4 regions of the Bradyrhizobium sp. SZCCHNRI3043 genome follow, and region 1 is predicted to be linked to each of the others. Evidence: predicted binding sites of a transcription regulator. Region 1 holds the regulator's gene; each other region holds the start of a gene.

The links. The regulator PhoB, encoded in region 1, activates phosphate uptake and scavenging genes when phosphate is short. The targets are predictions, from matches to a motif close to TGTCATNNANCTGTCAT.
Region 2: a site for PhoB is predicted at 5,409-5,425, ahead of QX124_RS18875 (alkaline phosphatase D family protein). Genes of this name have one in related genera too.
Region 3: a site for PhoB is predicted at 5,535-5,551, ahead of QX124_RS18240 (DUF2794 domain-containing protein). Genes of this name have one in related genera too.
Region 4: a site for PhoB is predicted at 3,239-3,255, ahead of ugpB (sn-glycerol-3-phosphate ABC transporter substrate-binding protein UgpB). Genes of this name have one in related genera too.

Annotation. Positions count from the first base shown of each region.
Region 1 covers NZ_JAUHID010000001.1:652,842-660,037, forward strand. Annotated here, with positions in the region: gene pstC (phosphate ABC transporter permease subunit PstC) at 1-617, shown strand, start outside; gene pstA (phosphate ABC transporter permease PstA) at 621-1,502, shown strand; gene pstB (phosphate ABC transporter ATP-binding protein PstB) at 1,499-2,320, shown strand; gene phoU (phosphate signaling complex protein PhoU) at 2,351-3,067, shown strand; gene phoB (phosphate regulon transcriptional regulator PhoB) at 3,084-3,791, shown strand; gene QX124_RS03085 (trypsin-like serine protease) at 3,939-5,255, shown strand; gene QX124_RS03090 (HoxN/HupN/NixA family nickel/cobalt transporter) at 5,426-6,547, shown strand; gene QX124_RS03095 (HupU protein) at 6,563-7,196, shown strand, end outside.
Region 2 covers NZ_JAUHID010000008.1:258,025-265,220, reverse strand. Annotated here, with positions in the region: gene QX124_RS18900 (hypothetical protein) at 346-1,353, shown strand; gene QX124_RS18895 (TAXI family TRAP transporter solute-binding subunit) at 1,503-2,681, shown strand; gene QX124_RS18890 (YkvA family protein) at 2,811-3,224, opposite strand; gene QX124_RS18885 (4a-hydroxytetrahydrobiopterin dehydratase) at 3,330-3,749, opposite strand; gene QX124_RS18880 (TAXI family TRAP transporter solute-binding subunit) at 4,010-5,356, shown strand; gene QX124_RS18875 (alkaline phosphatase D family protein) at 5,496-7,067, shown strand; gene QX124_RS18870 (response regulator) at 7,113-7,196, opposite strand, start outside.
Region 3 covers NZ_JAUHID010000008.1:126,943-134,138, forward strand. Annotated here, with positions in the region: gene QX124_RS18215 (arylesterase) at 1-18, opposite strand, end outside; gene QX124_RS18220 (ABC transporter ATP-binding protein) at 74-811, shown strand; gene QX124_RS18225 (ABC transporter permease) at 808-3,378, shown strand; gene QX124_RS18230 (Bax inhibitor-1/YccA family protein) at 3,643-4,434, shown strand; gene QX124_RS18235 (GNAT family N-acetyltransferase) at 4,587-5,114, shown strand; gene QX124_RS18240 (DUF2794 domain-containing protein) at 5,158-5,523, opposite strand; gene QX124_RS18245 (DUF1223 domain-containing protein) at 5,948-6,730, opposite strand; gene acnA (aconitate hydratase AcnA) at 6,919-7,196, opposite strand, start outside.
Region 4 covers NZ_JAUHID010000016.1:113,786-120,981, forward strand. Annotated here, with positions in the region: gene ugpE (sn-glycerol-3-phosphate ABC transporter permease UgpE) at 87-935, opposite strand; gene ugpA (sn-glycerol-3-phosphate ABC transporter permease UgpA) at 935-1,816, opposite strand; gene ugpB (sn-glycerol-3-phosphate ABC transporter substrate-binding protein UgpB) at 1,866-3,185, opposite strand; gene QX124_RS25465 (CaiB/BaiF CoA-transferase family protein) at 3,396-4,598, opposite strand; gene QX124_RS25470 (organic hydroperoxide resistance protein) at 4,750-5,175, opposite strand; gene QX124_RS25475 (MarR family transcriptional regulator) at 5,347-5,808, shown strand; gene QX124_RS25480 (GIY-YIG nuclease family protein) at 5,814-6,050, opposite strand; tRNA gene QX124_RS25485 (tRNA-Ala) at 6,426-6,501, opposite strand; gene QX124_RS25490 (TIGR02300 family protein) at 6,583-6,987, opposite strand; gene aroA (3-phosphoshikimate 1-carboxyvinyltransferase) at 7,139-7,196, shown strand, end outside.

The DNA of each region.
Region 1 (7,196 bases):
TCGGACTTGCGATCGAGCTGCTCGCCGGCATTCCTTCGATCATCTACGGCATGTGGGGCTTCTTCGTGCTGGGGCCGTTCCTGGCCTATACGTTCCAGCCGTTCATGATCAATCTCTGCGCCGGCATCCCCGTGCTGCAGGACATCTTCGCCGGTCCGCCGTCCTATCTCAGCCTGTTCAACGCCTCGCTGATCCTGGCGATCATGGTGTTGCCGTTCATCACCTCGATCTCGGTCGACGTGTTCAAGACCGTCCCGCCGGTGCTGAAGGAAGCCGCCTACGGGGTCGGCTGCACCACCTGGGAGGTCGTGCGCAGCGTCGTCATTCCCTACACCCGCGTCGGCGTCATCGGCGGCGTCATGCTGGCGCTGGGCCGTGCGCTCGGCGAAACGATGGCGGTGACCTTCATCATCGGCAACTCGTTCCGGATCTCATCCTCGATCTTCGCGCCGGGCACCACGATCTCGGCCGCCATCGCCTCCGAATTCCAGGAGAGCGACGGGCTGCACCAGTCGAGCCTGATCCTGCTCGGTCTGCTGCTGTTCGTGCTCACCTTCTTCGTGCTGGCGAGCGCGCGGCTGATGCTCATGCGGCTCGAAGCCAAGGCGGGAAGATAAGCCATGTCCAGCGCTGATACGCTTACACTCGATGCGCCGGTCAATCCGATCTATGCGCGCCGGCGCCGCAGGGACATCGTGATCCGCGGCCTCTGCGTCGCCGCCGCGATGTTCGGCGTCACCTGGCTGGCGCTGATCCTGTTCACGCTGTTCTATAACGGACTCGCCGGCCTCAGCCTGCAGGTTTTTGCCGCCGACACGCCGCCACCCGGCTCCAGCGAAGGCGGCCTGCGCAACGCCATCGTCGGCTCCTTGATCATGACGATCATCGGCGTCGGCATCGGCGCGCCGCTCGGCCTGTTCGCCGGCACCTATCTCGCCGAATACGGCCGCAACGACCGCCTGACCTCGGTGATCCGCTTCATCAACGACATCCTGCTGTCGGCGCCCTCGATCATCATCGGCCTGTTCATCTATGGTGCGGTCGTGGTGCCGATGGGCGGCTTCTCGGCACTCGCGGGTTCCCTTGCATTGGCGGTCATCGTGATCCCGGTGGTGCTGCGCACCACCGAGGACATGCTGCTGCTCGTGCCCAACCCGCTGCGCGAGGCGGCGTCTGCGCTCGGCCTGCCGCGCTCGCTGGTGATCCGCCGCATCGCCTATCGGGCGGCGCGCTCGGGCCTCATCACCGGCGTGCTGCTTGCCACCGCCCGCGTCGCCGGCGAGACCGCGCCTCTGCTGTTCACCGCGCTGTCGAACCAGTTCTGGAGCCTCAACCTTTCCAGGACGATGGCGAACCTGCCCGTCACCATCAACAATTTCGTCCAGAGCCCTTATGCCTACTGGAAGCAACTGGCCTGGAGCGGAGCCCTTCTCATCACTCTGGCCGTGCTCGCCCTGAACATCGGTGCACGCATTCTCGGCGCCGAGAGGAACACCAAATGACCGAACTGTCCGTCTCCGTCAGTCAGCCCAATCACGCTCTTCACGGCAAGGCGCTTCCGGATGCGCCGGCCAAGGTGACTGCGCGCAACCTCAACTTCTACTACGGCGACCATCACGCGCTGAAGAACATCAACCTGTCGCTGGGCACCAACCGCGTCACCGCGTTCATCGGCCCGTCCGGCTGCGGCAAGTCCACGCTGCTGCGCATCTTCAACCGGATGTACGATCTCTATCCGGGCCAGCGCGCGACCGGGCAGCTGATGCTCGACAACACCAACATCCTCGATCCCAAGCTCGATCTGAATCTGCTGCGCGCCCGGGTCGGCATGGTGTTCCAGAAGCCGACGCCGTTCCCGATGACGATCTACGAGAACATCGCCTTTGGCATCCGCCTCTATGAGAAGATATCGAAGTCGGAGATGGACGACCGGGTCGAGAAGGCGCTGCGCGGCGGCGCGTTGTGGAACGAGGTCAAGGACAAGCTCAACGCCTCGGGCCTGTCGCTGTCCGGCGGCCAGCAGCAGCGACTGTGCATCGCGCGCACCGTGGCGGTCCGGCCGGAGGTGATCTTGTTCGACGAGCCGTGCTCGGCGCTCGATCCGATCTCGACCGCCAAGGTCGAGGAGCTGATCCAGGAGCTCGCCGAAAACTATACGATCGCCATCGTGACGCATAACATGCAGCAGGCGGCGCGCGTCTCCGACAAGACCGCCTTCATGTATCTCGGCGAGCTGATCGAGTTCGACGACACCAGCAAGATCTTCACCTCGCCGAGTGATCGGCGGACCCAGGATTACATCACCGGCCGGTTCGGCTGACGCCGACGACATTGTCTTCAGGAGATCATCATGGCCAGTGAACATACCGCCAAGGCGTTCGACAGCGATCTGCAGGACCTCACCCGTCTGGTATCGGAGATGGGCGGCCTCGCAGAGCGGCTGATCGTCGATTCCGTCGATGCGCTGGTGCGGCGCGACATCGCGCTCGGCCAGAAGGTGGTCGCCACCGACGCCGAGGTCGACAAGCTGCAGCGCATCATCGAGGAGCGCGCCGTGCTCACGATCGCCCGTCGCCAGCCGATGGCGGTCGACCTGCGCGAGATCGTCGGCGCGATGCGCGTGGCGACCGATCTGGAGCGCATCGGCGACCTCGCCAAGAACATCGGCAAGCGCGTCGCGGCGCTGGAGAGCGACTTCCATCCGCTGAAGCTGATCCGCGGCCTCGAGCACATGACCGATCTGGTGCAGTCGCAGGTCAAGACGGTGCTGGACGCCTATGCCGCGCATGACCTGCCGGCGGCGATGACGGTGTGGAAGGGCGACGAGGAAGTCGACGCCATCTGCACCTCGCTGTTCCGCGAGCTCCTGACCTACATGATGGAGGATCCGCGCAACATCTCGTTCTGCATCCACCTGATGTTCTGCGCCAAGAACATCGAGCGCATCGGCGATCACGCGACCAACATCGCCGAGACTGTATTCTATATGATCGAAGGCCAGCAGATCATGGACAAGCGCCCGAAGGGCGACATGACGAGCTTCGCGACGACGATTCCCGGTAACTAAGAGAGACGGTTCAGACATGGGCGCCCGAATTCTGGTGGTGGAGGACGAGGAGGCGCTGACGACGCTGCTGCGCTACAACCTCGAGGCCGAAGGCTACGAGGTCGAGACCGTGGCGCGCGGCGACGAGGCCGACACGCGGCTGAAGGAGCGCGTTCCGGATCTCGTCGTGCTCGACTGGATGCTGCCGGGCCTCTCCGGCATCGAGTTGTGCCGCCGCCTGCGCGCGCGCTCCGAGACCCGGCAACTGCCGATCATCATGCTGACGGCGCGCGGCGAGGAGAGCGAGCGCGTGCGCGGACTCGCCACCGGCGCCGACGACTACATCGTCAAGCCGTTCTCGGTGCCGGAGCTCCTGGCGCGCGTGAAAGGCCTGCTGCGGCGGGCGAGCCCGGAGCGGCTGGCGACCGTGCTGTCCTATGGCGACATCGAGCTCGACCGCGAGAAACGCCGCGTGGCGCGCTCGGGGCGGCCGATCGATCTCGGCCCGACCGAATACCGCCTGCTCGAATTCTTCCTCGAGCACCCCGGCCGCGTGTTCAGCCGCGAACAGCTGCTCGACAGCGTCTGGGGCCGCGACATCTACATCGACGAGCGCACCGTCGACGTCCATATCGGCCGCCTGCGCAAGCTGCTCAATCCCGGCCGCGAGCAGGACCCGATCCGCACCGTGCGCGGCGCCGGTTATGCGCTCGATGATCGCTTCGCCAAGAGCGAGCAGGTGTAAGGGGCGATCGGACGTGAGGACGAAGCAGGTGTGAGGCGCGAGCGGGCCCGATTGAGGAGATCGCGGTCCGCTTTCCGCCACGCCGCCGCCGTCTTGATCGTGTCTGCTTCGTGGCCCGTCACGATGTTTCGGTCCCAGCGGACGCCCTTGATCAAGACCATCATCATATCTCTTGCCGTGCTGCTCGGCGGCGCGGCGGGCGCCCCGGCCGCCGAGCTCGAAGACGCGGTCGCGGCGGCAGGCAACGGGCAGCATGCGGCGGCGATGCGACGGCTGCTGCCGCTGGCCGCCAAGGGCGATGCGCGGGCGCAGTTCGACGTCGGCTTCATGCAGGCGTTCGGCTGGGGCGTGCCGCGTAATCCGAGCGAGGCGCTGGCCTGGTACCGCAAGGCCGCCGATCAGGGGCTAGCCGTCGCGCAACATTATCTCGGCATCGCCTACGTCAATGGCGAGGGTGTTGCCTCGAACTACGGCGAAGCCAGTCGCTGGTTCAGCCGCGCGGCGGCGCAGGGCTTCGCCCAGTCGCAATACATGCTCGGCCTGATGCTGCTCGACGGCCGCGGTGTGAAACAGGACGTCGTGCAGGGCTATGCCTGGCTGGTGATGGCGGGCCGTAGTGGCGTGCGATCGGCCGGCCGCGACGTGCAGCGGGTCAGGTTGACCGAGCCGCAGCGCGTCCAGGCCCAGAGCGCCATTGCGTCCTGGCAGCCGAAACCGGAATCGGCGGATGCGGGCATTGCCACTCCGCGTCCGGAGCAACTGCTCGGGCTCGATCGCCACATCGGCGAGGTCGTCGATCCCACCTCCTGGCCGGCGTCGTCGATCGGCGTCGTCACCGTCGCGCAATACTCGAGCGGCGGCTGGTGCACCGGCACCCTGGTGGCGCCGCGCGTCGTGCTCACCGCCGCGCATTGCGTCTTCAACGGCGTGGCGCAGGTCAGCCCCGGCAATGTCCGCTTCCTGGCCGGCATGAACCGTGGCACGCCGGCGGCATCGTCGGTCGCCGACAAGCTGATCGTGGCGCCCGATTTCGTCCCGACCCGGCACGACAGATGGTCGCTCGACCGCTCGCCCGCCGATTGGGCGCTGATCGTGCTGAAGGATGCGCTGCCGTCGAAGCCGGTGGCGGTCAAGGCGCTGACCCGCGAGGAGCTCGCGGCTGCGACGACGGCCGGCACCATCTCCGAGATCGGCTATGGCCAGGAGCGGCGCTATTCGCCGACCGGCCAGCGCAATTGCAGCGCCGGCATGACCAAGGACGGGATGCTGCTGACGGTGCATTGTCTGGCCAATTTCGGCTATTCGGGCTCGCCGATCCTCGCCGAGGTCGGTGGGCAGCCTGCCGTGGTCGGCATCTTCTCGGCGTTCCACGAGGAGACCCGGCTGATGTTCGCCGCCCCCGCGAGCCAGTTCGAGGCGGTCGTGCGCCGCGAGATCGCGGCGCAGAGTGCCTCGGCGCGGTGAGGGAAGGAGCGAGAGAGACGAGGTCCCGCCGCTGGTCATGATCTGTGCGTGACTGGATAGCGGGTTGCCAAGCGAGAGGGCGGTCCGGGAAGCGCCACCCAGGTTTTCCTGCAGCTTTCGCCTGCAGCGGGGCCTTACCGAACTGGCCTGGCTCTTGCTATAGTCCGAGTATGACGATTGTTCAAATTGATCATCCTCGGGCCGCGCGGCTGCTGTGGTGGCGGTCGCAGCCCGGCCGGACCGTTGCGCTGGTCGCCGGACTGGTCGCCGCCAACGCGCTCGCCTGGGCCTGGGCGTTCGCGCTCTACGCCGACCGGCCCGCCATCGTCGGCACCGCGATGCTGGCTTGGCTGCTCGGACTGCGCCATGCGATCGATGCGGATCACATCGCGGCCATCGACAACGTCGTGCGGAAGCTGGTGCAGGACGGTAGCGCCCCGCGCGCCGCCGGCCTCTATTTTGCGCTCGGCCATTCCAGCGTCGTCGTTATCGCCACCATCGTCGTGAGCCTCATCGCCGGCGCCGACCTCCTGGATGAAGAGAGTGCGATCAGGGCGATCGGCGGCGTCATCGGCACGTCGGTATCGTCCGGCTTCCTGCTGCTTATCGCGTTGGCGAACCTCATTCTGTTCGTGAACCTCTGGCGCCGCGCCGCACAGCCGCAGTCCGAGATGGAAACCGCCGGAAACAGCGGACGGGGCATCCTCATCCGCCTGCTGCGCCCCGTGCTCCGCCTGGTGGGACGCGCCTGGCACATGTATCCGCTCGGCTTCCTGTTCGGTCTCGGCTTCGACACTGCGAGCGAGATCGGGCTTCTCAGCCTGTCGGCGACCGAGGCTGCGCGCGGCGCGAGCCTCGCCCATGTGCTGGTATTCCCGGCGCTGTTCGCGGCTGCGATGGCCACTGTCGACACCGCCGACAGCATGCTGATGGTCGGCGCCTATCGCTGGGCGCTGACCGATCCCGCACGCAAGCTGCGCTATAACCTCGTGATCACCGGCGCATCCGTTGCGATCGCGCTGGTGATCGGCAGCTTCGAGGCGTTCACGCTGTTGGCGCCGCGGCTTGGCCTGACGGGGGGATGGGCTGACGTCGCCACCGCGCTGGGCGACGATGTCGCCAATCTCGGAATCGTCGCGATCGGCCTGTTCGGACTGGTCTGGGCGGTCGCCATGCTGCTCGGTCGCAGTCAGCGCGGTTCCGAGGCGACGCCCGGCGAAGCGCTTGCCAGCGTTCGTGCGGGGGCGCTAAACCCGCCGGCGATACGAAGCGGAACGCATAAGACGGGCTAGGAGCGGGGCCTCATGATGGTCGGCTCGGAGGGAACGATCAGGATGCTGTGGCTGCAGGGCGCGAGCTGCGGCGGCTGCACCATGTCGATCCTGGAAAGCGGCGCGTCCGGCTGGTTCGACGAATTGCGCCAATCCGGCATCGATCTGGTGTGGCATCCCTCCGTCAGCGAGCAGACAGGGGACGAGGTCGTGGAGCTGTTAGAGGCGATCCGCGACGGCCGCGAGCGGCTCGATCTGCTGGTGCTCGAAGGCTCGGTGGCGCGAGGCCCCGGTCTGAGCGGCCGCTTCAACATGCTCGCCGGCACCAACCGCTCGATCTATCACTGGCTGCTCGATCTGGCGCCGCTGGCCGACTACGTCGTCGCCGTCGGCAGCTGCGCCGCCTATGGCGGCATTCCCGCGGCTGGCATCAATCCGACCGATGCGGTCGGACTGCAGTTCGAGGGCAGCGATATCGGCGGCGCGCTTGGCGCGGCCTTCCGCTCGAAACGCGGGCTGCCGGTGATCAACGTCGCAGGCTGTGCGCCGCATCCGGGCTGGATGATGGAGAGCCTGCTGGCGCTTACCTCGGGCGATCTGACGGCAGACGGTCTCGACGCGGTCGGCCGTCCGACCTTCATCGCCAACCACCTCGCTCATCACGGCTGCT
Region 2 (7,196 bases), on a different contig from region 1:
TGCCGCGCCGGCGTCACGGATTCGCAACCGGAAGCAGAAAATCCGAAAACGAGCGTTTCTTGGTTAACGCAACCGAATCACATTGTGGCATGGTAAATTGTAGGGCTTGGCTGTTGTTATTTCGACGTTTCTGGATTTGGTGCGGTGCGATGTCGCACTCGCGTTGCCACAATCAGATCAAAATATTTCCAGAATCATGCCGGCTCTCGTCCACTTTTAGTCGGATTCAATTAGTCAATTAGTTGTCGGCAGTGGGGTGCCTCTGGCAATCGTGACGTGTCTCGAGCTTCTGACGGGCTTGGGACCAAAAGTATGTTGCGTGAAGTTGAGATGGGGATGAAGGCCATGGCTGAGCGGACGACGCGCGGGCGTTTCAACAACAGAACTCCTTCGGAGCCTGACTTCAGGCCTTTCCCCGATGAACTCCCTCAGGAGCGCCCACCGAACTATCGTTTCGGCCGGTCGACCCAGGACAACTATCCAAACGACGAATCGATGCCGATGTTCCTCTCTGAGTATGAGAGCGGCAATCAGATCGACAGCACGCATTTCGAGGACCAGTGGCCGGTGCGGACCCGCCGCGTGTCGGTCTCGTCCCGGATTCTTCTCGCCGTGGTGGCTGCGGCCGGCGTCGCGGTGCTCTTCGCGCTTGTCACCTCGGATGCGACGCGCGACCTGATCGCCAGTGCCAAGGCTTCCATCATCGGCGCCACGCCGGATCCGACGGCCCCGCCGCAGGCCACCAACACGCAGCTCACCGCGCGCGACATGCAGCTGAACGAGCCGGCGCGACTGCCGCCCGAGCCGCCGGCTGCGGCGGCGCCGGTGCAGACGGCAGCCGTGGCACCGACGCGTGACGACATCGCCAACGCCTACCAGACAGCGCTGCAGAATCGTAGCGTGACGCAGCCCGCGCCGGTTGCAGCACCACCGAGCTTCGCCACGGCACCATCCGCGCCGGCCCCGAGCGCGATGGAGCCATCCTCGATCAATTCGCCGGGCGCCGGATCGGCAATCGTCGCGCCCGGCCTCGGCGCCGTGACCGCCGCTCCGCCGCCCGCGCAGGTCCGCCGGCTCGATCCCGATGAGCTCGCGGGCATCATGAAACGCGCCAAGAGCCTGCTGGCCGCGGGCGACATCCCGCCGGCGCGACTGCTGCTGGAGCGCGCCGCCGAGGCGCAAGAACCGGCCGCGGCGCTGATGCTTGCGCAGACCTACGATCCGCACGTGCTGGGAACGAAGGACATCCGCAACATCAATGCCGATCCGGCTGCGGCGCGCAACTGGTACCGCCGCGCCGCCCAGCTCGGCTCGACCGAAGCGCAGCGCAGGCTCGATCAGTTGCAGAACTGAACGCTCGTGACGGCAGCGATGCCGCCCCGTTTCATTTTTTTGTTTCACGCGTGATTTTCGAGTCCGTTCATGGGCGACGCCAGGTGAGACTTGGTGCTGCCCGCGTTCCGGCTCGTAAACATGTGCCAACCTTACATCGAGGGGGACAGATGCGACGTGTTGTTGGAGCGGCCGTAGCCGCAATGATGATGATTGCGTGCGGCTTTGCTGCCCACGCCGAGGAAGGCGAGTTCGACCCCGCCAAGGTGAGCGACAGCCTCAAGGCGATCTTCCAGTTCGGCTCGGTGCAGACCAAGCAGGCGCTGAACGCCAACACGGTGACGCTCATCACCGGCACCATCGGCGGCACCTATGTGCAGTTCGGCGCTGATCTGGCCTCGCTGCTCGATGACGGCAACAATCTGCGCGTCTTGCCGATCGTCGGCCGCGGCTCGGTGCAGAGCGTGGCCGACATCCTGTTCCTGCAGGGTGTCGATCTCGGCATCGTCCGAGCCGACACGCTCGACTATCTCGAGCGCAAGGGCTTCGCCAAGGACATCAAGCGGCAGTTCACCTACGTCACCAAGCTCTACAACGAGGAGATGCAGGTCATCGCGCCACGCGCGGTGCGCACGCTGCGTGACCTCGAAGGCCGCCGGGTCAGCGTCGACCTGCCGAATGGCGGTACCTTCGTCACGGCGCTGACGGTGTTCGAGCGGTTGGGCCTGCGCGCCAACTTCGCCTATATCGAGCAGCGCATCGCGATGGAGAAGCTGAAGCGCGGCGAGCTCGATGCCGTCATCGTGGTCGGCGGCAAGCCCTACAAGTCGGTCAGCACCTTCGTCAACGACGGCCGCTTCCATCTCGTCAACGTCGATTACGATCGACCGCTGCAGACCGACTACCTGCCGGCGACCCTGACCGCGAAGGACTATCCGAACCTGATCGCCGAGGGCGAGAAGGTCGACACGATCGCGGTGCCGGCCGTGCTCGCCGCCTATAATTGGGCGCCGAACACCGACCGCTATCGCAAGCTCGCGACCTTCGTCGATGCCTTCTTCACCAAATTCCCGGCATTCCAGAATCCGCCGTTCCATCCGAAGTGGAAGGAGGTCTCGCTGTCGGCGCCGCTGGCCGGCTGGCAGCGGCTGCCGTCCGCGAGCAAATGGCTGGAGAGCCATGCCATGGAAGGCGCACAGCGCGACCGCTTCGATGACTTCCTGAAGCAGAGCAGCGCCGGCAGGGCGATGCCGAGCGAGGCCGACCGCGAGGCGCTGTTCAAGCAGTACCAGGCCTGGGAGGCCGAGAAGACCGGCAGCGCCCGCGCCCAGGCGCGCGGCCAGCGCTGAGATCGTAGCGTTCAACGAGGTCCCATCAGGAGAAAAGCCCCGCGGACGCGGGGCTTTTTGCTGTTGCTTGCCTTTGTGCCGTTCCGAGGCGCTGACTGCGGGAACCCGGCTTGCCGGCCCGAGCCGCCGTCAGCCGATATTCTCGCCGTCCTTCGCGACGTCAGCGTTCTTGTCTGCCGCCAGCCGCGCGAGTACGGCGCGGGCCGCGGCATGATGGTCGGGCGTGATGTTCGAGGCGACCATGCGGATGGCGGTGGCGAGCACCGCCGCGTCGTCGGTGAAGCCGAGGATGGGCAACACGTCAGGCATGAAGTCGAACGGCACGACGAAGTAGGCGATGGCGCCGAGCAGGGCGACCTGGACGTGCCGCGGTGTCTCCTTGTCGAAGGCGCAGTAATACGCCGCAAGCAGCTCCTCGGCGAACGGCAACCGCGCGACAACCGTCTTGAACTTGATCCAGAAGCGGCGGCGAAGGGTCTCGCGATCCCGGGCCAGCCGCTCCGCGGGCTCGAAGCCAACGTTGTAGTCGGTCGCATCCGACATGATGTCCGATCTCCGGTTCCAGACGGCGCTGGAGGCGCGGTCCTCGCCCTCGGATGTGGTGATGGCGACGCCGGCCGCAAGGCGCGTGCCGTCGTCGCCAAGGCCTCAGCCGCGCATCGTCGCGGCGATCGCATTCATCGCCTTGGCGAGCTCGATGTCGCGCATGGTCACGCCGCCTGCGTCATGGGTCGTGAGGACCACCTCGACGGTGCGGTAGACGTTGCGCCACTCGGGATGATGGTCGTGCTTCTCGGCGACCAGCGCGACCCGGGTCATGAAGCCGAACGCTTCGTTGAAGTTCTTGAACGTGAAGGTGCGGGCGATGGCCTCACGGCCCTCCAGCTCGGACCAGTCGGGAAGCTCCCGCAGGGCGGTGGCGCGTGCCTCCGCCGACAATCGTTGCGGCATCTCGATCTCCTCTTGTGGTGCAATCGACCGGACACGTGGCAGCGTCCGGGCGATTGCGGGGCTACCTCCGGCTGGATCGCGCCGGTGTCCGGTTGCCAAGACTAGCCGAAAACGCATCCCGATCAGAGCCTTGTCACAGGCGCCATGCCGGGAGGGGCTCGGAACTGTCCCGATCCTGCGGTAACTGGTGCGATGGTAACCATGACGCAGATGTCACCCCGGGCGGACAAGAAATTTGCTACAGTTCAGCTCTATCGAAGGACGACGTGGCCAGACGAAGCCGCCTGTGGCATCGCCCGGGCCTGGGACCACCGGAGGACGGGAATCTGGTAGATACTCAGACCACGCCAGCGCAGCGCTCACGGATGCGCCCTGCCGTGTTCATCGTCATCGCCGGGATCCTCGCGGTCGTCGGCGCTTTGACGGGTGCCTACTATTTTGCGATGCGTCCCGTGGTGCTCAAGATCGCGGTCGGTCCGCCCAACAGCGACGACCTGAAGGTCGTCCAGGCCTTGACCCAGGCCTTTTCCCAGTCGCACGCCTCCGTCAGGCTGCGGCCGGTTCCGACCGAGGGCGCCGCCGAGAGCGCGCAGGCGCTGGCCGCCGCCAAGGTGGATCTTGCGATCGTGCGGGGCGACCTGGAGGTCCCAAAGAACGCACAGGCGGTAGCGACGCTGCGCAAGAACGTCGTCGTCCTCTGGGTGCCCTCGTCCGGCAAGGGCAAGAGCCGCAAGGGTGGCGCCAAGATCACGAAGATCTCGCAGCTCGCGGGCCACAAAGTCGGCATCATCGGCCGGACGCCGGCGAACGCGAACCTGCTGAAGGTCATCCTGCGCCAATATGGCGTCGACCCCGGCAAGGTCGAGATCGTCCAATTCCCGATCACCGAGGCCGCCGAAGCGGTCCGAAGCCAGAGGGCCGATGTCTATCTGGCGGCCGGTCCCATCAACAGCAAGATCACGGCGGATGCGATCGCCGCCGCCACCAAGGAGGGCGGCCCCCCCACCTTCCTGGCCATCGATTCCGCCGGAGCCATCGCACAGAACCATCCCGAATACGAGGCCACCGAGATTCCGGCCGGCGCGTTCGGCGGGGCGCCCGATCGCCCTGAAGATGAAGTGAAGACGATCAGCTTCAATCACCACATCGTGGCACGCAAGGGCCTCGCCGAATCGGCGGTCTCGACGTTCACGCATCAGCTGTTCTCGGTGCGCCAGCAGCTGATGTCGGAATTTCCGCTTGCCGCCAAGATCGAGACGCCGGACACCGACAAGGACGCCGCGATCCCCGTCCATCCCGGCGCGGCGGCCTTCGTCGACGGCGAGGAGAAGACCTTCCTCGACCGCTACAGCGACTACATCTGGTGGAGCCTGATGGCGCTTTCGGCGATGGGCTCGGCCGGCGCGTGGTTCGCCGGCTATCTCAAGCGCGACGAACGCACCATCAACACCTCGCTGCGCGATCGTCTGCTGGAGATGATCACGATCGCGCGCAAGTGCGATTCGACCGAGGAGCTCGATCAGCTCCAGGCCGAGGCCGACGAGATCTTGCGCAACACGCTGACCTGCTTCGAGGACGGCGCGATCGAGCACGCGGCGTTGACCGCGTTCAACATCGCGCTCGAGCAGTTCCACAACGCGGTCGCCGATCGCAAGCTCATCCTGATGAGCATGCCCGCCAATCTGCAGCGAACCGGCGCGCAGTTGCGTGCCGCCGGCACCTGAGGTCTGCCACGCTCCCCTTGCGGCGGTGTCGCGCACTGCCCAAGACGCCGCGTGTAATTCCAGCGTCATCAATCTTTTCTAGGTCTGCCGGGCCGTGGCTCGCGCCTGCTCCCGCGCGCGATCCGACCAGGAGATCCGCATGACGCTTCGCATTCCTCGACCGCGCCCAGCCCTGTCCCGCCGCCGCTTCCTGTCGACAGCCGCCGCAGCCGGCGTCACGACGCTGGCGATGCCCTATCTGAGCCGCGCCGCCGACCGGCCGCAGATCACGCATGGCGTGCAGTCCGGCGACGTTGGCATGGATGGCGGCGTGGTCTGGGCGCGTGCCGACCGGCCGTCGCAGATGCTGGTCGAGGTGGCGACCACCGAGTCGTTCAAGGACGCGCGTACGCTGCCTCCGGTCGCCGCACTTCCGGAAAGCGACTTCACGGCCAAGATGCTGATCGACGGTCTGCCCAGCGGCCAGGACATCTTCTACCGCGTCAAGTTTCGCGACCTTTCACATGTCGCGGTCGAAAGCGAGGCCGCGCTTGGCCGCTTCCGCACCGCGCCCGGCAACAAGCGCGACGTCTCGTTCGTCTGGGGCGGCGACGTGGCGGGGCAGGGCTGGGGCATCAACCCCGACGATGGCGGCATGTTCACCTTCTCGACGATGAAGAAGCACCGCCCGGACTTCTTCCTGCATTCCGGCGACACCATCTATGCCGATGGCCCGATCAAGTCCGAGGTGAAGCTGCCGGACAACAAGGTGTGGAAGAACCTCACCGTGGAAGAGAAGGCGAAGGTCGCCGAAACGCTCGACGAGTTCCGTGCCGCTCACAAATACAATTTCCTCGACGAGAACGTCCGCGCCTTCAATGCCGAAGTGCCGATCTTCGTGCAGTGGGACGATCATGAGGTCACCAACAACTGGTCGGCCTCCAAGGAGCTGCCGGCCAGCTACAAGGAGCGCAACATCCAGCTGCTCGCGGCCCGCGCGGCGCGCGCCTTCCACGAGATGTATCCCATGCGCGAGAGCATCATCGAGCCGGGGCGCGTCTATCGCACCATCAATTACGGCCCGCTTCTCGACGTGTTCGTGCTCGACGAGCGCAGCTACCGCGGCGCCAACGGTCCCAATCTCGAGGACAAATATGGTCCGGCGTCCTACTTCATCGGGCCGGAGCAGATGCGCTGGCTGAAGCAGGCGCTGCTCAATTCGCGCGCGACCTGGAAGGTGATCGCCTCCGACATGCCGCTCAGCATCATCGTCTATGACGACGCAGCCAACAAGAAGGGCTCGGAAGCCATCGCCCAGGGTGACGGCCCGGCGCGCGGCCGCGAGCTCGAGATTGCCGAGATCCTGCGCTTCATCAAGACGGCGCCGATCCAGAACACGGTGTGGCTGACGGCGGACGTGCACTACGCGGCCGCGCATTATTACGATCCGAACAAGGCGCAGTTTCAGGACTTCGAGCCATTCTGGGAGTTCGTCTCCGGTCCGCTGCATGCCGGCACGTTCGGTCCGAACGAGCTCGACAACACCTTCGGCCCCGAGGTGCGGTTCATCAAGGCGCCCGGCCTCGACAAGCAGAATCTGCCGCCGTCGGCCGGCATGCAGTTCTTCGGCCACGTCAAGATCGAAGGCGCCACGGGCCAGATGACCGTGACCCTGCGGGATCGCGCCGACGTCGCGCTGTGGTCGACCACGCTCGATCCGAAGCTGGGCTGAGGTCTCGTTGTCCGGCGGCAAGACGATCGCGTGCTGCGACGGCAACTAATCGCGTCGCCGCAGCACCGCCTCCAGCGCGTCGGTCGGGCAAGGCTTCGGCAGCCGTGGCCGGTCGGCGAAAGCGGCCGG
Region 3 (7,196 bases), on a different contig from region 1:
CAACGCGAGTATGTGCACGAAGATGTGTCCGCGCCTCTCGACCCGGCTTGCGGAGTTGCCATATGACCGAGCCATGGACAGTCTCATCGAAACCTCGCGTTTGGCCGGCCTCGCGCCGGACACCATTACCATCTCGAACGTCAACCTCTCGCTCGGCACCGGCGCGGCGCGGGTCCATATCCTCAAGGACGTCAGCCTGCGGGTCGGACAGGGCGAGACGATCGGTCTGATCGGACCGTCGGGCTCTGGCAAGTCCACATTGCTGATGGTGATGGCGGGGTTGGAACGTCCTGACAGCGGTGAGGTGGTGGTCAACGGGACCGCTTTCAATGTCTTGGACGAGGACGCCCTGGCCCGGTTCCGCGGCCGCCAGGTCGGCATTGTCTTCCAGTCCTTTCATTTGATCCCGACCATGACGGCGCTGGAGAACGTCGCGGTGCCGCTCGAGCTGGCCGGCCACGCCGGCGCCGCCGAGCGCGCGGCCCGCGAGCTCGACTCGGTCGGGCTGGGCCACCGGCTGCATCACTATCCGACCCAGCTGTCGGGTGGCGAGCAGCAGCGCGTGGCGCTGGCCCGCGCCCTCGCTCCCGATCCTGCAATTCTCGTGGCCGACGAGCCGACCGGCAATCTCGACGAGACCACCGGACGGCAGATCGTCGATCTGTTGTTCACCAAGCACGCCGAGCGCGGCATGACCTTGGTGCTGGTGACCCACGACAGCAGCCTCGCGCACCGGTGCGACCGCGTCGTGCGGCTGCGCTCGGGGCGGATCGAAAGCGAGAGCGACGCCCGCGAGCCGGCTGACGCATGAGCGCCATGTCAGAACCGGTCGCGAGCGGCCGGATCGCCCTCCTGCCCGTTCGTTACGCGTTGCGCGAGCTGCGCGGCGGCTTGCGCGGCTTCTATGTCTTCATCGCCTGCATCGCGCTCGGCGTCCTCGCCATCGCTGGCGTCGGCTCGGTGGCGGCGAGCCTCAATGACGGGCTGGTCCGCGAAGGCCGCACGTTGCTCGGCGGCGACGTTGCCTTTTCGCTGTTTCAGCGCGAGGCCAAGCCGGAGGAGATCGACTTCCTGCGCTCGCGTGGACAGCTGTCGCTGGCGGCAACCCTGCGCGCGATGGTGCGCTCCAGCGACGCCAAGCTGGCCCTGGTCGAGCTGAAGGCCGTCGACAACGCCTATCCGCTGCTCGGCAAGGCCGAGCTCCAGCCCGATCTGCCGATGGCCGACATCCTGGCCGAGCGCGACGGCGTCTACGGAGCCGCAGCCGATCCGGCGCTGCTGGCCCGGCTCGACCTGAAGGTCGGCGACATCGTCACGATCGACACGGTCCGCTTCCAGATTCGCAGCGCGCTGCAGGCCGAGCCCGACAAATTGTCCGGCGGCATCGGCCTCGGGCCGCGCTTCCTGATCAGCGAGGCGGGTCTGCGGGCGACGCCGCTGCTGCAGCCGGGCAGTCTCGTGCGCTGGACCTACCGGGTCCGGCTGCCCGACAATGCCAAGGACGATCACGCCGCGGCGTCCTTCATCGCCGATACCCGCCTGACGCTGCCGTCGGCCGGATGGGAGATCCGCAGCCGCAGCAACGCCTCGCCGCAACTGGAGCGGACCATCGGCCGCTTCACCCAGTTCCTGACCCTGGTCGGTCTCGCCGCCCTGCTGGTCGGCGGCGTCGGCGTCGCCAATGCGGTCAAGAGCCATGTCGACCGCCGCACCGAGGTGATCGCGGCGTTCAAGGCGCTCGGCGCCACCAGCCGCGACGTGTTCGGCATCTACCTCGTGCAGGTGATGGTGCTCGCCACGATTGGTTCGATCATCGGACTCTGCACCGGCGCGGCCCTGCCGTTTGCCATCGTCGGGCTGTTCGGCAACATCCTGCCGCTGCCCGTGATCCCGGCTATTCATCCGGACGAGCTGGCGCTGTCCTTCGTCTATGGCCTGCTCACCGCGCTCGCGTTCGGTCTGTGGCCGCTCGGGCGCGTGCGTGACGTGCCGGTGGCGGCGTTGTTCCGCGAGGCGGTCATCGCCGAATGGCACCGGCCGCGCTGGAGCTATCTGATGCTGATCGCGGGCACGGTCGCGCTGCTGATCGCGGTGGTGATCGGCCTGTCCTACGACAAGCGCATCGCCGCCGTGTTCGTCGTCGCCGCCGCGCTGGTGTTCGTGCTGTTGCGCGGCATTGCCGCCGCGGTGATGGCGATTGCGCGCGCCCTGCCGCGCAGCCGCTTCCCGATGCTGCGGCTGGCGGTCAGCAATATCTATCGCCCAGGCGCGCTGACACCGTCCGTAGTGCTGTCGCTCGGGCTGGGGCTCGCCGTGCTGGTCACCATCACCCAGATCGACGGCAATCTGCGACGCCAGTTCCTGGCACAGCTGCCGGAGCAGGCGCCGTCGTTTTTCTTCATCGACGTCCCCTCGGGCGAGGCCGACCGCTTCCGCGGCTTCCTCAGGGACCTCGCCCCTCAATCGGCAGTCGAAGACGTGCCGATGCTGCGCGGGCGCATCGTCTCCGCCCGCGGCGTGCGCGCCGAGGACCTCAAGGCGACGACGGACACCGAATGGGTGCTGCAGAGCGACCGCGGCCTGACCTATACCGCCGAGATTCCCAAGGGATCCAAGGTCGTCGAGGGCGCGTGGTGGGGCGAGAACTACGGCGGCCCGCCGCTGGTTTCGATCGAGAAGCGGATCGCCGACGGTCTCGGCCTCAAGCTCGGCGACGACATCGTGGTCAACGTGCTCGGACGCGACATCACGGCGCGGATCGGCAACATGCGCACCATCGACTGGCAGGGGCTCGGCATCAATTTCGTGCTGGTGTTCTCCCCGAATGCCTTCAAGGGCGCGCCCCACACCCATGTCGCCACCCTGACCGAGGCGCGCTCCGATGCCGTCGAGGATGCGCGCGTCATCCGCAAGGTGGCCGACGCCTTCCCGATGGTGACCAGCGTGCGGGTCCGCGAGGTGATGGAGACGGTCGGCTCGGTCGTCTCCAACCTTGCGCTCGCCATCCGCGGCGCCAGCGCGGTGACGCTGATCTCGGCCATCCTGGTGCTGGGCGGCGCGCTGGCCGCCGGCCACCGCCACCGGGTCTACGATGCCGTGATCCTGAAGACGCTGGGCGCCACCAGGCTGCGGTTGCTCGGCGCCTACGCACTGGAATATCTGATGATCGGCTTCGCCACCGCCGCCTTCGGCGTCGTCGCGGGGTCGGTCGCCGCGTGGCTGATCGTGACCCGGCTGATGACCTTGAGCTTCGCCTGGCAGGCGGGCAGCGCCGCGCTGGTCGTCCTGACCGCGCTGATCGTGACGGTCGGCCTCGGTCTGGCCGGCACCCTGCTTGCGCTCAACCAGAAGCCGGCGACGGTCCTTCGGAATCTCTAGCGGCTTGCGCGCTCATGCCGCACGGTTAACGCGATTTATACGGCTGGGACGCGCGCGGAGCGACATTCAGCCGCGCGTGGACGCTTGCGGCGGATATGCTAGTTTCCCATCTAGGGAATGGGCTCAGAGACCTGCCAAAAGATGGCGATTTTGCCGATGACGCAAATTTAATATCTGTGGCAGTGGGTATGAGATAGGGTTTTTCGAGAACCGGCTAAAGGTCCTGCCAGGACCGGACTGCCGGGCAACCAACGGGAATCGACCATGTCGGACCTAGACCGCAATTATGCTTCACCCTTTGGCCGGGTGGCCGGGCGCGCCGATGCCGCGACCGTCGACGCCGGTCTGCGCGCCTACATGCTGCGCATCTACAATTACATGAGCATCGGCCTGGCCATCACCGGCCTCGCGGCGCTGGGCGTCTACATGGCGTCGGTGACCGGCGATCCGGCTGCCGGCGTATTCAAGTTCGGCAACGCGTACCTGACGCAGTTCGGCTACGCGATGTTCGTGAGCCCGCTGAAGTGGCTGTTCATCCTGGCCCCACTGGTCATGGTGTTCGCGATCTCGGCCGGCATCAACCGCCTGGCGCCGTCGACCGCGCAGATCCTGTTCTGGGTGTTCTCGGCCTTGATGGGCATCTCGCTGTCGTCGATCTTCCTGGTGTACACTCACACCTCGATCGTGCGGGTGTTCTTCATCACCGCGGCGACGTTCGGCGCGCTCAGCCTGTACGGCTATACGACCAAGCGCGACATGACCGGCATGGGCTCGTTCCTGTTCATGGGCCTGGTCGGCATCGTGCTGGCGAGCCTCGTGAACCTGTTCCTGGCGAGCTCGATGCTGCAGTTCATCGTCTCGGTGATCGGCGTGTTCGTGTTCGCCGGCCTGACCGCCTGGGACACGCAGCGTCTGAAGAACGAGTACATCTACGGCTACGCTTCCGCGGGCGGCGACATTGCCGAGCGCGCAGCGATCACCGGCGCCCTGTCGCTGTACCTGAACTTCATCAACCTGTTCACGCTGCTGCTGCAGCTGCTCGGACAGCGCGACTGAGCCAGCGGCTCACACGAGCGACCTTCGAAGCCCCGGCCTCACCGCCGGGGCTTTTCGTTTGCGCAAGCCAATTGCGACCGCGGCGCGGGCGCGACGGCAGCCATGCCGCGAGGCCGGATTGATCGCCGCGTCCGCTTTGGTATGTTTCCACCATGTCCGACATTGAGATCCGGCCCACCCGGGAGGCCGACCTTCCCACCATCACCGTCATCTACGGCCAGGCCGTCCGCGAGGGCACGGCCACCTTCGAGCTCGACCCTCCGGATCTGACGGAAATGACGCGCCGCTTCCGGGCGCTCACCGACGACGGCTTTCCCTATTTCGCCGCCCTGCTGGACGGAGAGGTGGTTGGCTATGCCTATGCGGGGCCTTACCGGCCTCGCCCGGCCTATCGCTTCACGGTGGAGAACTCGATCTATCTCGCCCCCGCCAGCCAGCGTCGTGGCATCGGAATGCGACTGATGCGGCGGCTGATCGACGCCTGTGAGGAGGGAGGCTTTCGCCAGATGATCGCCGTCATCGGCGACTCCGCCAATGCCGGCTCGGTCCGGCTGCATACCGCCTGCGGCTTCCAGATGATCGGCACCCACCCGAGCGTCGGCCTGAAATTCGGCCGCTGGCTCGATACTGTGATGATGCAGCGCCCGCTCGGGGCCGGGAGCAGCGACGTCCCGGCGTAAGCAACGCCAGTCGGAATGTCATGATCAGCCGGAGCGCGTGGGATCAGACCAGCGCCGGCTTCGGCGCGATCACCAGCAGCACGCGCTCGAGCTCATGACCGCGGCGCAGGATCAGGCCGGTGGCCGAGATCACGCTGTACATGCCCTGCTTGCGCGCCAGCCGCGGGTCCTTCTCGATGCGGTAGATCGGCACCTCGGACGCCCGGCGAAACACGGAGAAGACGGCCCGGTCACGCAGGAAGTCGATCGAATAGTCGCGCCACTCACCGTCGGCGACCATGCGGCCGTAGAGGTTGAGGATACGATTCAGCTCGAGACGATCGAACGTCACCCGGTTGGGCGCTGCGGCCGCGTTGCGCGCCGCCGCGCGGTTCTCGCTGGGGTCGGCATCCTCCGGAGTGAGGTTCATGAGCGTCCTCCTGTCATCTGTGTGACATGATCGCGCCAACCGCCGGAAGCCGCAAGGGGCCGTTTTCATTGTTGAAGTTCGGCCGTGCATGCCAACCGCGCGAACTCCGCGAACACGCAAGCGTCACGGGATCGTTAGCAGAATCATAATCGCGCCGTCTTTCCGCCCACCGACCGCCCCCGACCTTAGGCATAAGATTCATGTGCGTTGGCCCGGTCCTTTCGGTTCCGGATTCCTCAGCCCCCAGCCCCCCGGGGTCGTCAGGATCGGGTCCATTCACAAGTAAGGCAAAGGGCCAACGCAAGTTGGTCCTTTTGCTTTTTTGGCGTGAGCTGCACGGAACATGTTATGGCGCGCCTCCGTCCTATGGACGTGACGCGCCTTACCGCAGGTCAAGGGAAACGAAGATCAGGACGACCGAAGATCAGCGCTCGGGAGCACGCGCCGTTGCTGAAGCCCGTCCGACCAATGGCAACTCGGAAAAGGCGGCCCCGAGCATCGCGCCGGGGCGGTCGCGACTGCCGTCCTGCACATAGACGACGGTGCCATCGACGCCCTCGCGGGCGATCTTCTCCAGCGGCACGCTCCATCTGACCGGCGAACCATTCCAGTCACCCAGCTTCTGAAGACCGCGAACGACGTTGTAATAGGTCAGATCACGGCCGCTGTTCTCGCCGCGGCCGACCGAGATCGGGACCACCCGCGAGATCGAGCAGACCCAGACCTCGCCGTGCTTGCGCGGCATCTGGTCGTTGGCCGCGGCCACGGAGACAGTGAGGTCCTGGCCGTCGACCGACAGCCTCACCGGCACCGACATCACGCTGCCACCCTGGACGGTCTCCTCGATGGCGCCTTCGATCGCCTCGCGGTCGCTGCCGATCACATGCACGGAGCCGTTGACCACCGCCTGCGGCGTATAGACTTCGCGATCGCCACGCGCCCTGGAATAGGCCCGCTGCCGGGCCGTGAAGCGGGAGTCGGCCAGCGTGTCCTTCCAGCCCAGGTAGTCCCAGTAGTCGATCGGCAGGGACAGCGCGATGACCGAGGGATCTCTGGCGAGCTCGCCGAGGATCTTGTCGGCCGGCGGGCAGGATGAACAGCCCTGGGACGTGAAGAGTTCGATCACCGCACGCGGATCGGACGCAGCCGGCCGGACGAAAGCGATGACCGCACAGACACTCAGCGCCGCGCGCGACCACCACGACATCTGTCCACTCATCGTCACTGTCCTGTCTGGAACATGGTCCGCTGCGCCCTGCCGCGTCAATGATCTGCGAAGCCGCCCTCGTAGTTAATAGATTGCAAACGAAAAGGAGGCGGCCTTTGTCATAGGCCGCCTCCTTCATCACCCGCTACTCACTTCAGAGTGAGCCAAACTGTCGCGTCGCGCTTTGGTTAAGCAGCAAGCTTGCGCAGCACGTAGTGCAGGATGCCGCCGTTGCGATAGTAGTCCAGCTCGTCCAGCGTATCGATCCGGCAGAGCAGCGGCACCTGCTGCGCCGCCCCGTCGGCCGACACGATCTCGGCGGTCAGGGTTTGACGCGGCTTCAGGTCGCCCTGCAGGCCCTTGATGGTGACCTTCTCGTCGCCCTTCAGGCCGAGCGAGGACCAGGACGTGCCTTCCTGGAAGGTGAGCGGGAGCACACCCATGCCGACCAGGTTCGAACGATGGA
Region 4 (7,196 bases), on a different contig from region 1:
GGAGTGGCGAAGAGGGAAGGGGGACGAAGCGAGCCGTTGCGCGAACATCCCTGTTCGCCACTCGCCATTCGCTATTCGCCCCCTCGTCACTTTTCCGTCTCCACCAGCCCCTTGACGAACAGGCGCTGCATGACGACGACGACGAACACCGGCGGCAGCATCGCGAGCACGGCGGTCGCCATGACGACCGGCCACTCCGTCAGCGCGTCGGTCGTCGTGATCATCTTGCGGATGCCGATCTGGATGGTCTGCATGTCGTCGCGCGTGGTGATCAGCAGCGGCCAGAGATATTGATTCCAGCCGAGGATGAACAGGATCACGAACAGCGCCGCCATGTTGGTGCGCGACAGCGGCAGCAGGGTGTCCCAGAAGAAGCGGAGCGGCCCGGCGCCGTCGATGCGGGATGCCTCCAGGAGCTCATCCGGCACGGTCATGAAGAACTGGCGGAACAGCAGCGTGGCGGTGGCGGACGCGATCAGCGGCAGCGCGAGCCCCGCATAGCTGTCGAGCATGTGCAGGTCGGCGACGATCTTGTAGGTCGGATAGATGCGCACCTCGACCGGCAGCATGAGGGTGATGAAGATCAGCCAGAAGATCGGCATGCGGAACGGGAAGCGGAAGTAGACGACCGCATAGGCCGAGATGATCGAGATCGCAATCTTGCCGACGGCGATCAGCAGCGCCATGACCAGCGAGTTCAGCAGCATGGTCGCCACCGGCTCGCGGGTCGAGCCGCTCGTGCCGACGAAGATGGTCTGATAGTAGGTCGACAGGAAGTGCCCGCCCGGCAGCAGCGACATCTGCCCGTTGGCGATGACCGCATTGTCCTGCGTCGAGGCGACGAACGCGAGATACACCGGGAACGCCACGATCGCGATTCCGATCCACAGGATGGCGTGCGCGACGTAGCGTCGAATGCCTTCTTGCTCGACCATCAGTAGGTCACCTTGCGCTCGACGAAGCGGAACTGGATCGCCGTCAGCACGATGACGATGACCATCAGAACGACGGATTGTGCGGCCGACGAGCCGAGATTGCCGCCGAGCAGGCCGTCCGTGTAGACCTTGTAGACCAGCGTCTCGGTGGACTTGCCCGGGCCGCCACGGGTCATCGTGTCGATGATGCCGAACGTCTCGAAGAAGGCGTAGACGATGTTGATCACCAGCAGGAAAAAGATGGTCGGCGACAGCAGCGGGAAGGTCACGGTCCAGAACCGCCGCATCGGCCGCGCGCCGTCGATCGCGGCGGCCTCGAGCACGCTGCGGGGGATGCTCTGCAGCCCGGCGAGGAAGAACAGGAAGTTGTAGGAGATCTGCTTCCAGGCGGCCGCGAGGATGATCTGCAACGCCGCCTGGTCGCCGTCGAGCAGCGGATTCCAGTCGATGCCCATCGCGCGCAGATAGCGCGAGATCACGCCGAGCGACGGATGCAGCATGAAGATCCAGAGCACGCCCACCACCGGCGGCGCGACCGCGTAGGGCCAGATCAGCAGCGTCCGGTACAGCGTGACGCCGCGCAGCGGCTTGTCCGCCATGACCGCGAGCAGCAGCGCGACCGAGAGCGACGAGAGTGCGATGGCGAAGGAGAAGCCGAAGGTGCGGAGAATGGCTTGAAAATAGTCCGGCTGACTGAGCAGGTCGGCGTAGTTCTCGAACCAGACGAAGCTCGTGGACAGGCCGAACGCGTCCTGCAGCAGGAACGACTGGATGACGGCCTGGATCGCGGGCCAATAGAAGAAAATCAGCACGATCGCGAGCTGGGGAGCGACCAGCACGAACGGCAGCAGTTTTGATTGGAAGATGGCGTTCTTCTGCATGGTCGGTCGGCGAGCCGGCAGGCCGCGGGTGGCCTGCCGGCTCTTGGCCTCACTTCACGGCCGTCTTTTCGAACTGGCGCAGCATCTGGTTGCCGCGCTCGACCGCGGCGTCCAGCGCCTGCTTGGCGGTCTTCTTGCCGGCCAGAGCCTGCTCGATCTCCTCCGACCAGACGTCACGCAGTTGCACCATGTTGCCAAGACGCAGGCCGCGGGAATTCTCCGTCGGCTCCTTGTTGGTCAATTCGAGCAGCGGCGTCTCCAGGTAGGGCTGATCCTTGTAGAAGCCCTCGGCCTTGGCCTTCGCGTAGGCCGCCTTGGTGATCGGCAGATAGCCCGAGGCCTTGTGGATATAGACCTGACGATCGGTGTCCGAGAGGAAGGTCAGGAACTTCGCCACGCCCTTGTATTCGTCCGCGCTCTTGCCGCCCATCACCCAGAGCGAGGCGCCGCCGATGATCGAGTTCTGCGGTGCGCCCTTGGCGTCGGGATAATAGGGCATCGGCGCAGCGGTGAAGGCGAACTTGGCCTGCGCCTTGACGTTGCCGAAGAACGCCGACGAGGTCAGGTAGATCGGGCATTCGCCCGAGGTGAAGCGGCCCTCGCCGGTGTTGGTGCGGCCGGCATAGTCGTAGGTCTTGTCCTTCTGCAGCTCGACCAGGTTTTCGAGATGCTTCACCTGCAGCGGACCGTTGAACTCCAGCACGGTGTCGAAGCCGTCGAGACCGTTCGCCTTGCTGGCGAGCGGCACGTTGTGCCAGGCGGAGAGCTGCTCGAGATTGACCCAGGTGACCCACGAGCCGGAGAAGCCGCAGGTCGGATGGCCGGCCGCCTTCAGCTTCTTGGCGGTCTCGAACAGCTCGGGCCAGGTCTTCGGGATCTCGGCGTTGACCTTCTTCAGCTCGTCGAGATTGACCCACATGACGGTGGACGAGGAGTTGAAGGGGAAGGAGAGCATTTCGCCCTTCGAGGTCGAATAGTAGCCGGTGATGGCCGGCAGGTAGCTCTTGGGATCGAACTTCTCGCTGGCGTCCTGCATCAGCTTGTAGACCGGCTTCACGGCGCCGGTGGCGGCCATCATCGTGGCGGTCCCGACCTCGAACACCTGCATGATATGCGGCGCATTGCCGGCGCGGAAGGCGGCAATGCCGGCATTCATCGTGTCGGCGTAGTTGCCCTTGTAGGTCGGAACGACCTTGTAGTCGGTCTGCGAGGTGTTGAAATCGTTGGCGAGCTTGACGATGACGTCATTGTTGGCGCCGGTCATCGCGTGCCACCACTGAATCTCCGTCACCGCATGTGCGGGTGCGGCGGCGCCAAGGACCAGCGTGGCTGCCGCAGCGGCGGCGGTCCAGAATTGTCGAAGTGACATTAAAAAATACCTCCCATGGAACGTCATCGGCGTCGCGGCCGTAGCAGCGCGAGATGACAGTTTTGTGAATGTATAACCGGTTGGACCGTCAGCGGAAAGCGCGTTCGTCGCGGCTTCGCGGCGGAATGCCGCGACTTGCGCGAGACAGCGCGGCGCCGGGGCGATGCCCCAGGCGACGCTAGCGTGGGGAGACGACAGGCTGATGGCGCTTCAGCGCTTGCGCTCGGCGCACACCGTGCCCTGGGACAGCAGGGCCTGGATCTCGTGCTCCGAATAGCCGAACTCGCTGAGCACCTCCTGCGCATGCTGGCTGAACTTCGGCGGCGTGGAGCGCAGGGTCGGCTTGGTGCGTTCGAGCCGGATCGGCGACGCGACGCCCTTGTACCAGTCCTTTTCGATGACATCGCCGCGGTAGATCGTGTGCGGATTGGTCAGCGCCTGGTCGATCTTCTGCACGGGTCCCGCCGGCAGGCCGGCCGCGAGCAGCCGGTCGCACAGCGGCTCCGCCTCGAATTGGCTGAAGACGGCGGCGAGCTCGGCGCGCAGCGCCTCGCGATTGGCGACGCGATCCTTGTTGCGGGCGAAGCGCGGATCGGTGCCGAGCTCCGGCCGGCCGATCTCCTTGGCGAGCTTGCGGAAGGTGCCGTCATTGCCGACGCCGATGAAGATATCGTCCGTCTTGGTCGGGAAGATCGCGTAGGGAACGAGGTTCGGATGCTCGTTGCCGGTCAGCGACGGCGGCTTGCCGTGCATGAAGTAGTTTGCGGTATGCGGATGCATGATCGCGAGGCCGGTCTCATACAGCGTGACCTCGAGGAACTGGCCGAGCCCAGAGCGCTGCCGTTCCGACAGCGCCATCAGGATGCCGATCGCGGCATAGAGTCCGGTGGTGATGTCGACCAGCGGCACGCCGATCCGCATCGGTCCGCTCTGCGACGAGCCGGTCGCGGCGATCATGCCGGTCATCGCCTGGATGATCGCGTCATAGCCGGGATTGCCGCCGCGCGGACCGTCGGCGCCGAAGCCGCAGATGCGGCAGTGCACCAGCTTCGGGAATTTCTCGCGCAGTGTGTCGCTGCCGATGCCCCACTTCTCCAAGGTGCCGGGCTTGAAGTTCTCGATCAGCACGTCGGCGGTCTCGAGCATCCGCATCAGCACGACGCGGCCACCCTCGGAAGCGAGATCGAGGCCGATCGAACGCTTGTTGCGGTTGATCCCGACGAAATAGGCAGCGTCTTCGTCGTGGAAGGGAGGGCCCCAGTCGCGGACCTCGTCGCCGGCCGGCGGTTCGACCTTGATCACGTCGGCGCCGTGATCGGCCAGGATCTGTGTGCAGTAGGGCCCGCCGAGCACGCGCGTCAGATCGATCACGCGCAGTCCGGCCATGGCGCCGGGAGCAAATTGGGGTGTCATCGGATGTCGCGAGGTTGGTTTCAGCTCGCGGCCATTAAGCATTGCTGCGGCGCTGGTGCAAACGCGGCTCGCCGAATGGCGCCGTCGCGAAAACGCGAGGCCTGCCCTGCGGCGGACGCGGGAAAACGCTGCCGCAGGGCGGAATTCAGCCTCAGACGACGGTCAGCTTGACATCGACATTGCCGCGCGTGGCGTTGGAATAGGGGCACACCTCGTGCGCCTTGGCGACCAGAGCCTCGGCGTCGGCCTTGGCGAGGCCGGGCAGCGACACCGCGAGCTCGACGGTGATGCCGAAGCCGCCTTCTGAACGCGGGCCGATGCCGACGGTCGAGGTCACCGACGTGTCGGCGGGAACCTTCGGGCCGCCCTGCGAGCCGACAAACTTCATCGCGCCGATGAAGCAGGCCGCATAGCCGGCCGCGAACAACTGCTCCGGATTGTTGCCGGCGCCACCGCCGCCGCCGAGCTCCTTCGGGGTGGAGAGCTTGACCTTGAGCGAGCCGTCGAGGGTCGCGGCTTCGCCGTCGCGGCCGCCGGTCGCCTTGGCGCTGGTCTTGTAGAGCACGTTCACGGACATGGGGTGTCTCCCGGGTTGGATGGACGAATTCAGTGGAACCATATTGCACACAATTAAATTGTGAACAATATAATTGTTCGGTAGAAAATTCGTGATCGGGGCGCCGGGCCCGTTGTCGACCCGAGGCGTGCGGGCTCAAGATGCCGATAGGATCGACCTGTGGTGACCTCGATGCGAAAGAAGTCCGCGGCAGACCTGCCGCTCCAGCTCGGCAACCAGCTCTGCTTCGCCGTCTATTCAACCGCCCATGCCTTCAACCGGGTCTACAAGCCTTTGCTCGACCGTCTCGGCCTCACCTATCCGCAATATCTGGTGATGCTGGTGCTGTGGGAGCGCGACGGCCTGTCGGTGAAGGAGATCGGCGAGCGGCTATTCCTGGATTCCGGCACGCTGACGCCGCTGCTGAAGCGGATGGAGGCGCTGCATTTCATCAGGCGGACACGATCGGCCGAGGACGAGCGTCAGGTGATCGTCACCCTCACCGCCCAGGGCGCGGGACTACGCGACAAGGCAAGGTCGATCGTGCCGCCCGCGATCCTGGATGCGACGGGCTGCTCGCTCGCGGAACTGGCCGACCTGCACGGCAAGCTGGTGCGCCTGCGGGAGCATTTGAATGCGGCGGTGGAGGGGTGAGGGCCCTAAAGGCGCTTCTTAGCGAAAGCGCGGCCTGAACCGGACTTGAGATATTTCTCAAAAGCAACTGCCTGCTTTACGTCGTTGAAGGCGACGTATGTCTTGAGCCTCCATGGCCGAAATTTTGACGTATGCGGAACTTCACCGGCATTGTGCTTCGTGACTCGGGCCGGAACGTCGTCGGTGATTCCAGCGTAGAAGTGCTCACCATCCAAACTTTCGAGAATATAGACGAACTTCATGCCCGCGCGCGTCCATAGTGCGGTTCAGGCCGGCATTTTGGTGAGCTTACACGTGGAGTCTAGCTACTTCTTGGAATTGCCCGCTAACGAGACGCGGTGGATCAATCAGGTCCGCCTTCGCCTTCCCGCCTCCGCCCAACAGGGCTGCGGCGTCCAGGCTACGGCGCGACAGCCTTCACTCGCTTCGCGCAATTGGCAGATTGGGGTGGCTTGCCGAGCCGAAGCTCGCGAACGTTGAAGGTCCGCCTTCGCCTTCCCGCCTCCGCCCAACAGGGCTGCGGCGTCCAGGCTACGGCGCGACAGCCTTCACTCGCTTCGCGCAATTGGCAGATTGGGGTGGCTTGCCGAGCCGAAGCTCGCGAAGCGAGCGAAGGCTGGTGGAGCCAGGCGGGATCGAACCGCCGACCTCTTGCATGCCATGCAAGCGCTCTCCCAGCTGAGCTATGGCCCCTGAACCGAGCCGGCGGTCTGGGTGACCGCCGGGGAGCACCGTGAACCACAGTTCGCGGCTGATCTCAAGTGTCTTCGACGATTATTCTTCGTCGCCGCCGACATCACCGATGATGTCGGTCACGTCCTCGTCGCCTTCTTCCTCGTCGGCGATGAAGGTCGAGTCATCATCCTCGTCGTCGTCGAGGGTCTCGTCGATCTCGATGTCGTCCTCGGTCTCAGGCACGACGGCCTTGACCTTGCCGGTGTTCTCCTCGGCATCGGCCTCCTCGAGCGACACCAACTCCTCGGCCTCGGCGGGCTCGACCACGTCGGCCGCCGCAGCGGCACGCGCAGCCTCGCCGCGCATCGCGCGGGTCGGAGCCACCGGCGCGATCGGCACGACCTCGCCGGTGTAGGGCGAGATCACCGGGTTCTTGTTGAGGTCATAGAACTTTTTGCCCGTCGTCGGGCAAATGCGTTTGGTTCCGAGCTCGGATTTGGCCACGTGCAGGCGTCCTGGCAATGTCTGAAAAGCGGTGTCTCACTTGGCTAGTTGCCGCGCCGCTGTCAATAGCGCTGTCAACGGGAAAATCACCGCTCGTGACGGAGGGCGGGGGCTGTGATACCTGCCGCGTCCGAAACACGAGGATCCTGCCGTGAGCACGTCAATCGCCCCGACTTCCCTGGAATCACGCGCCTCCGGGCCCCTCTCGG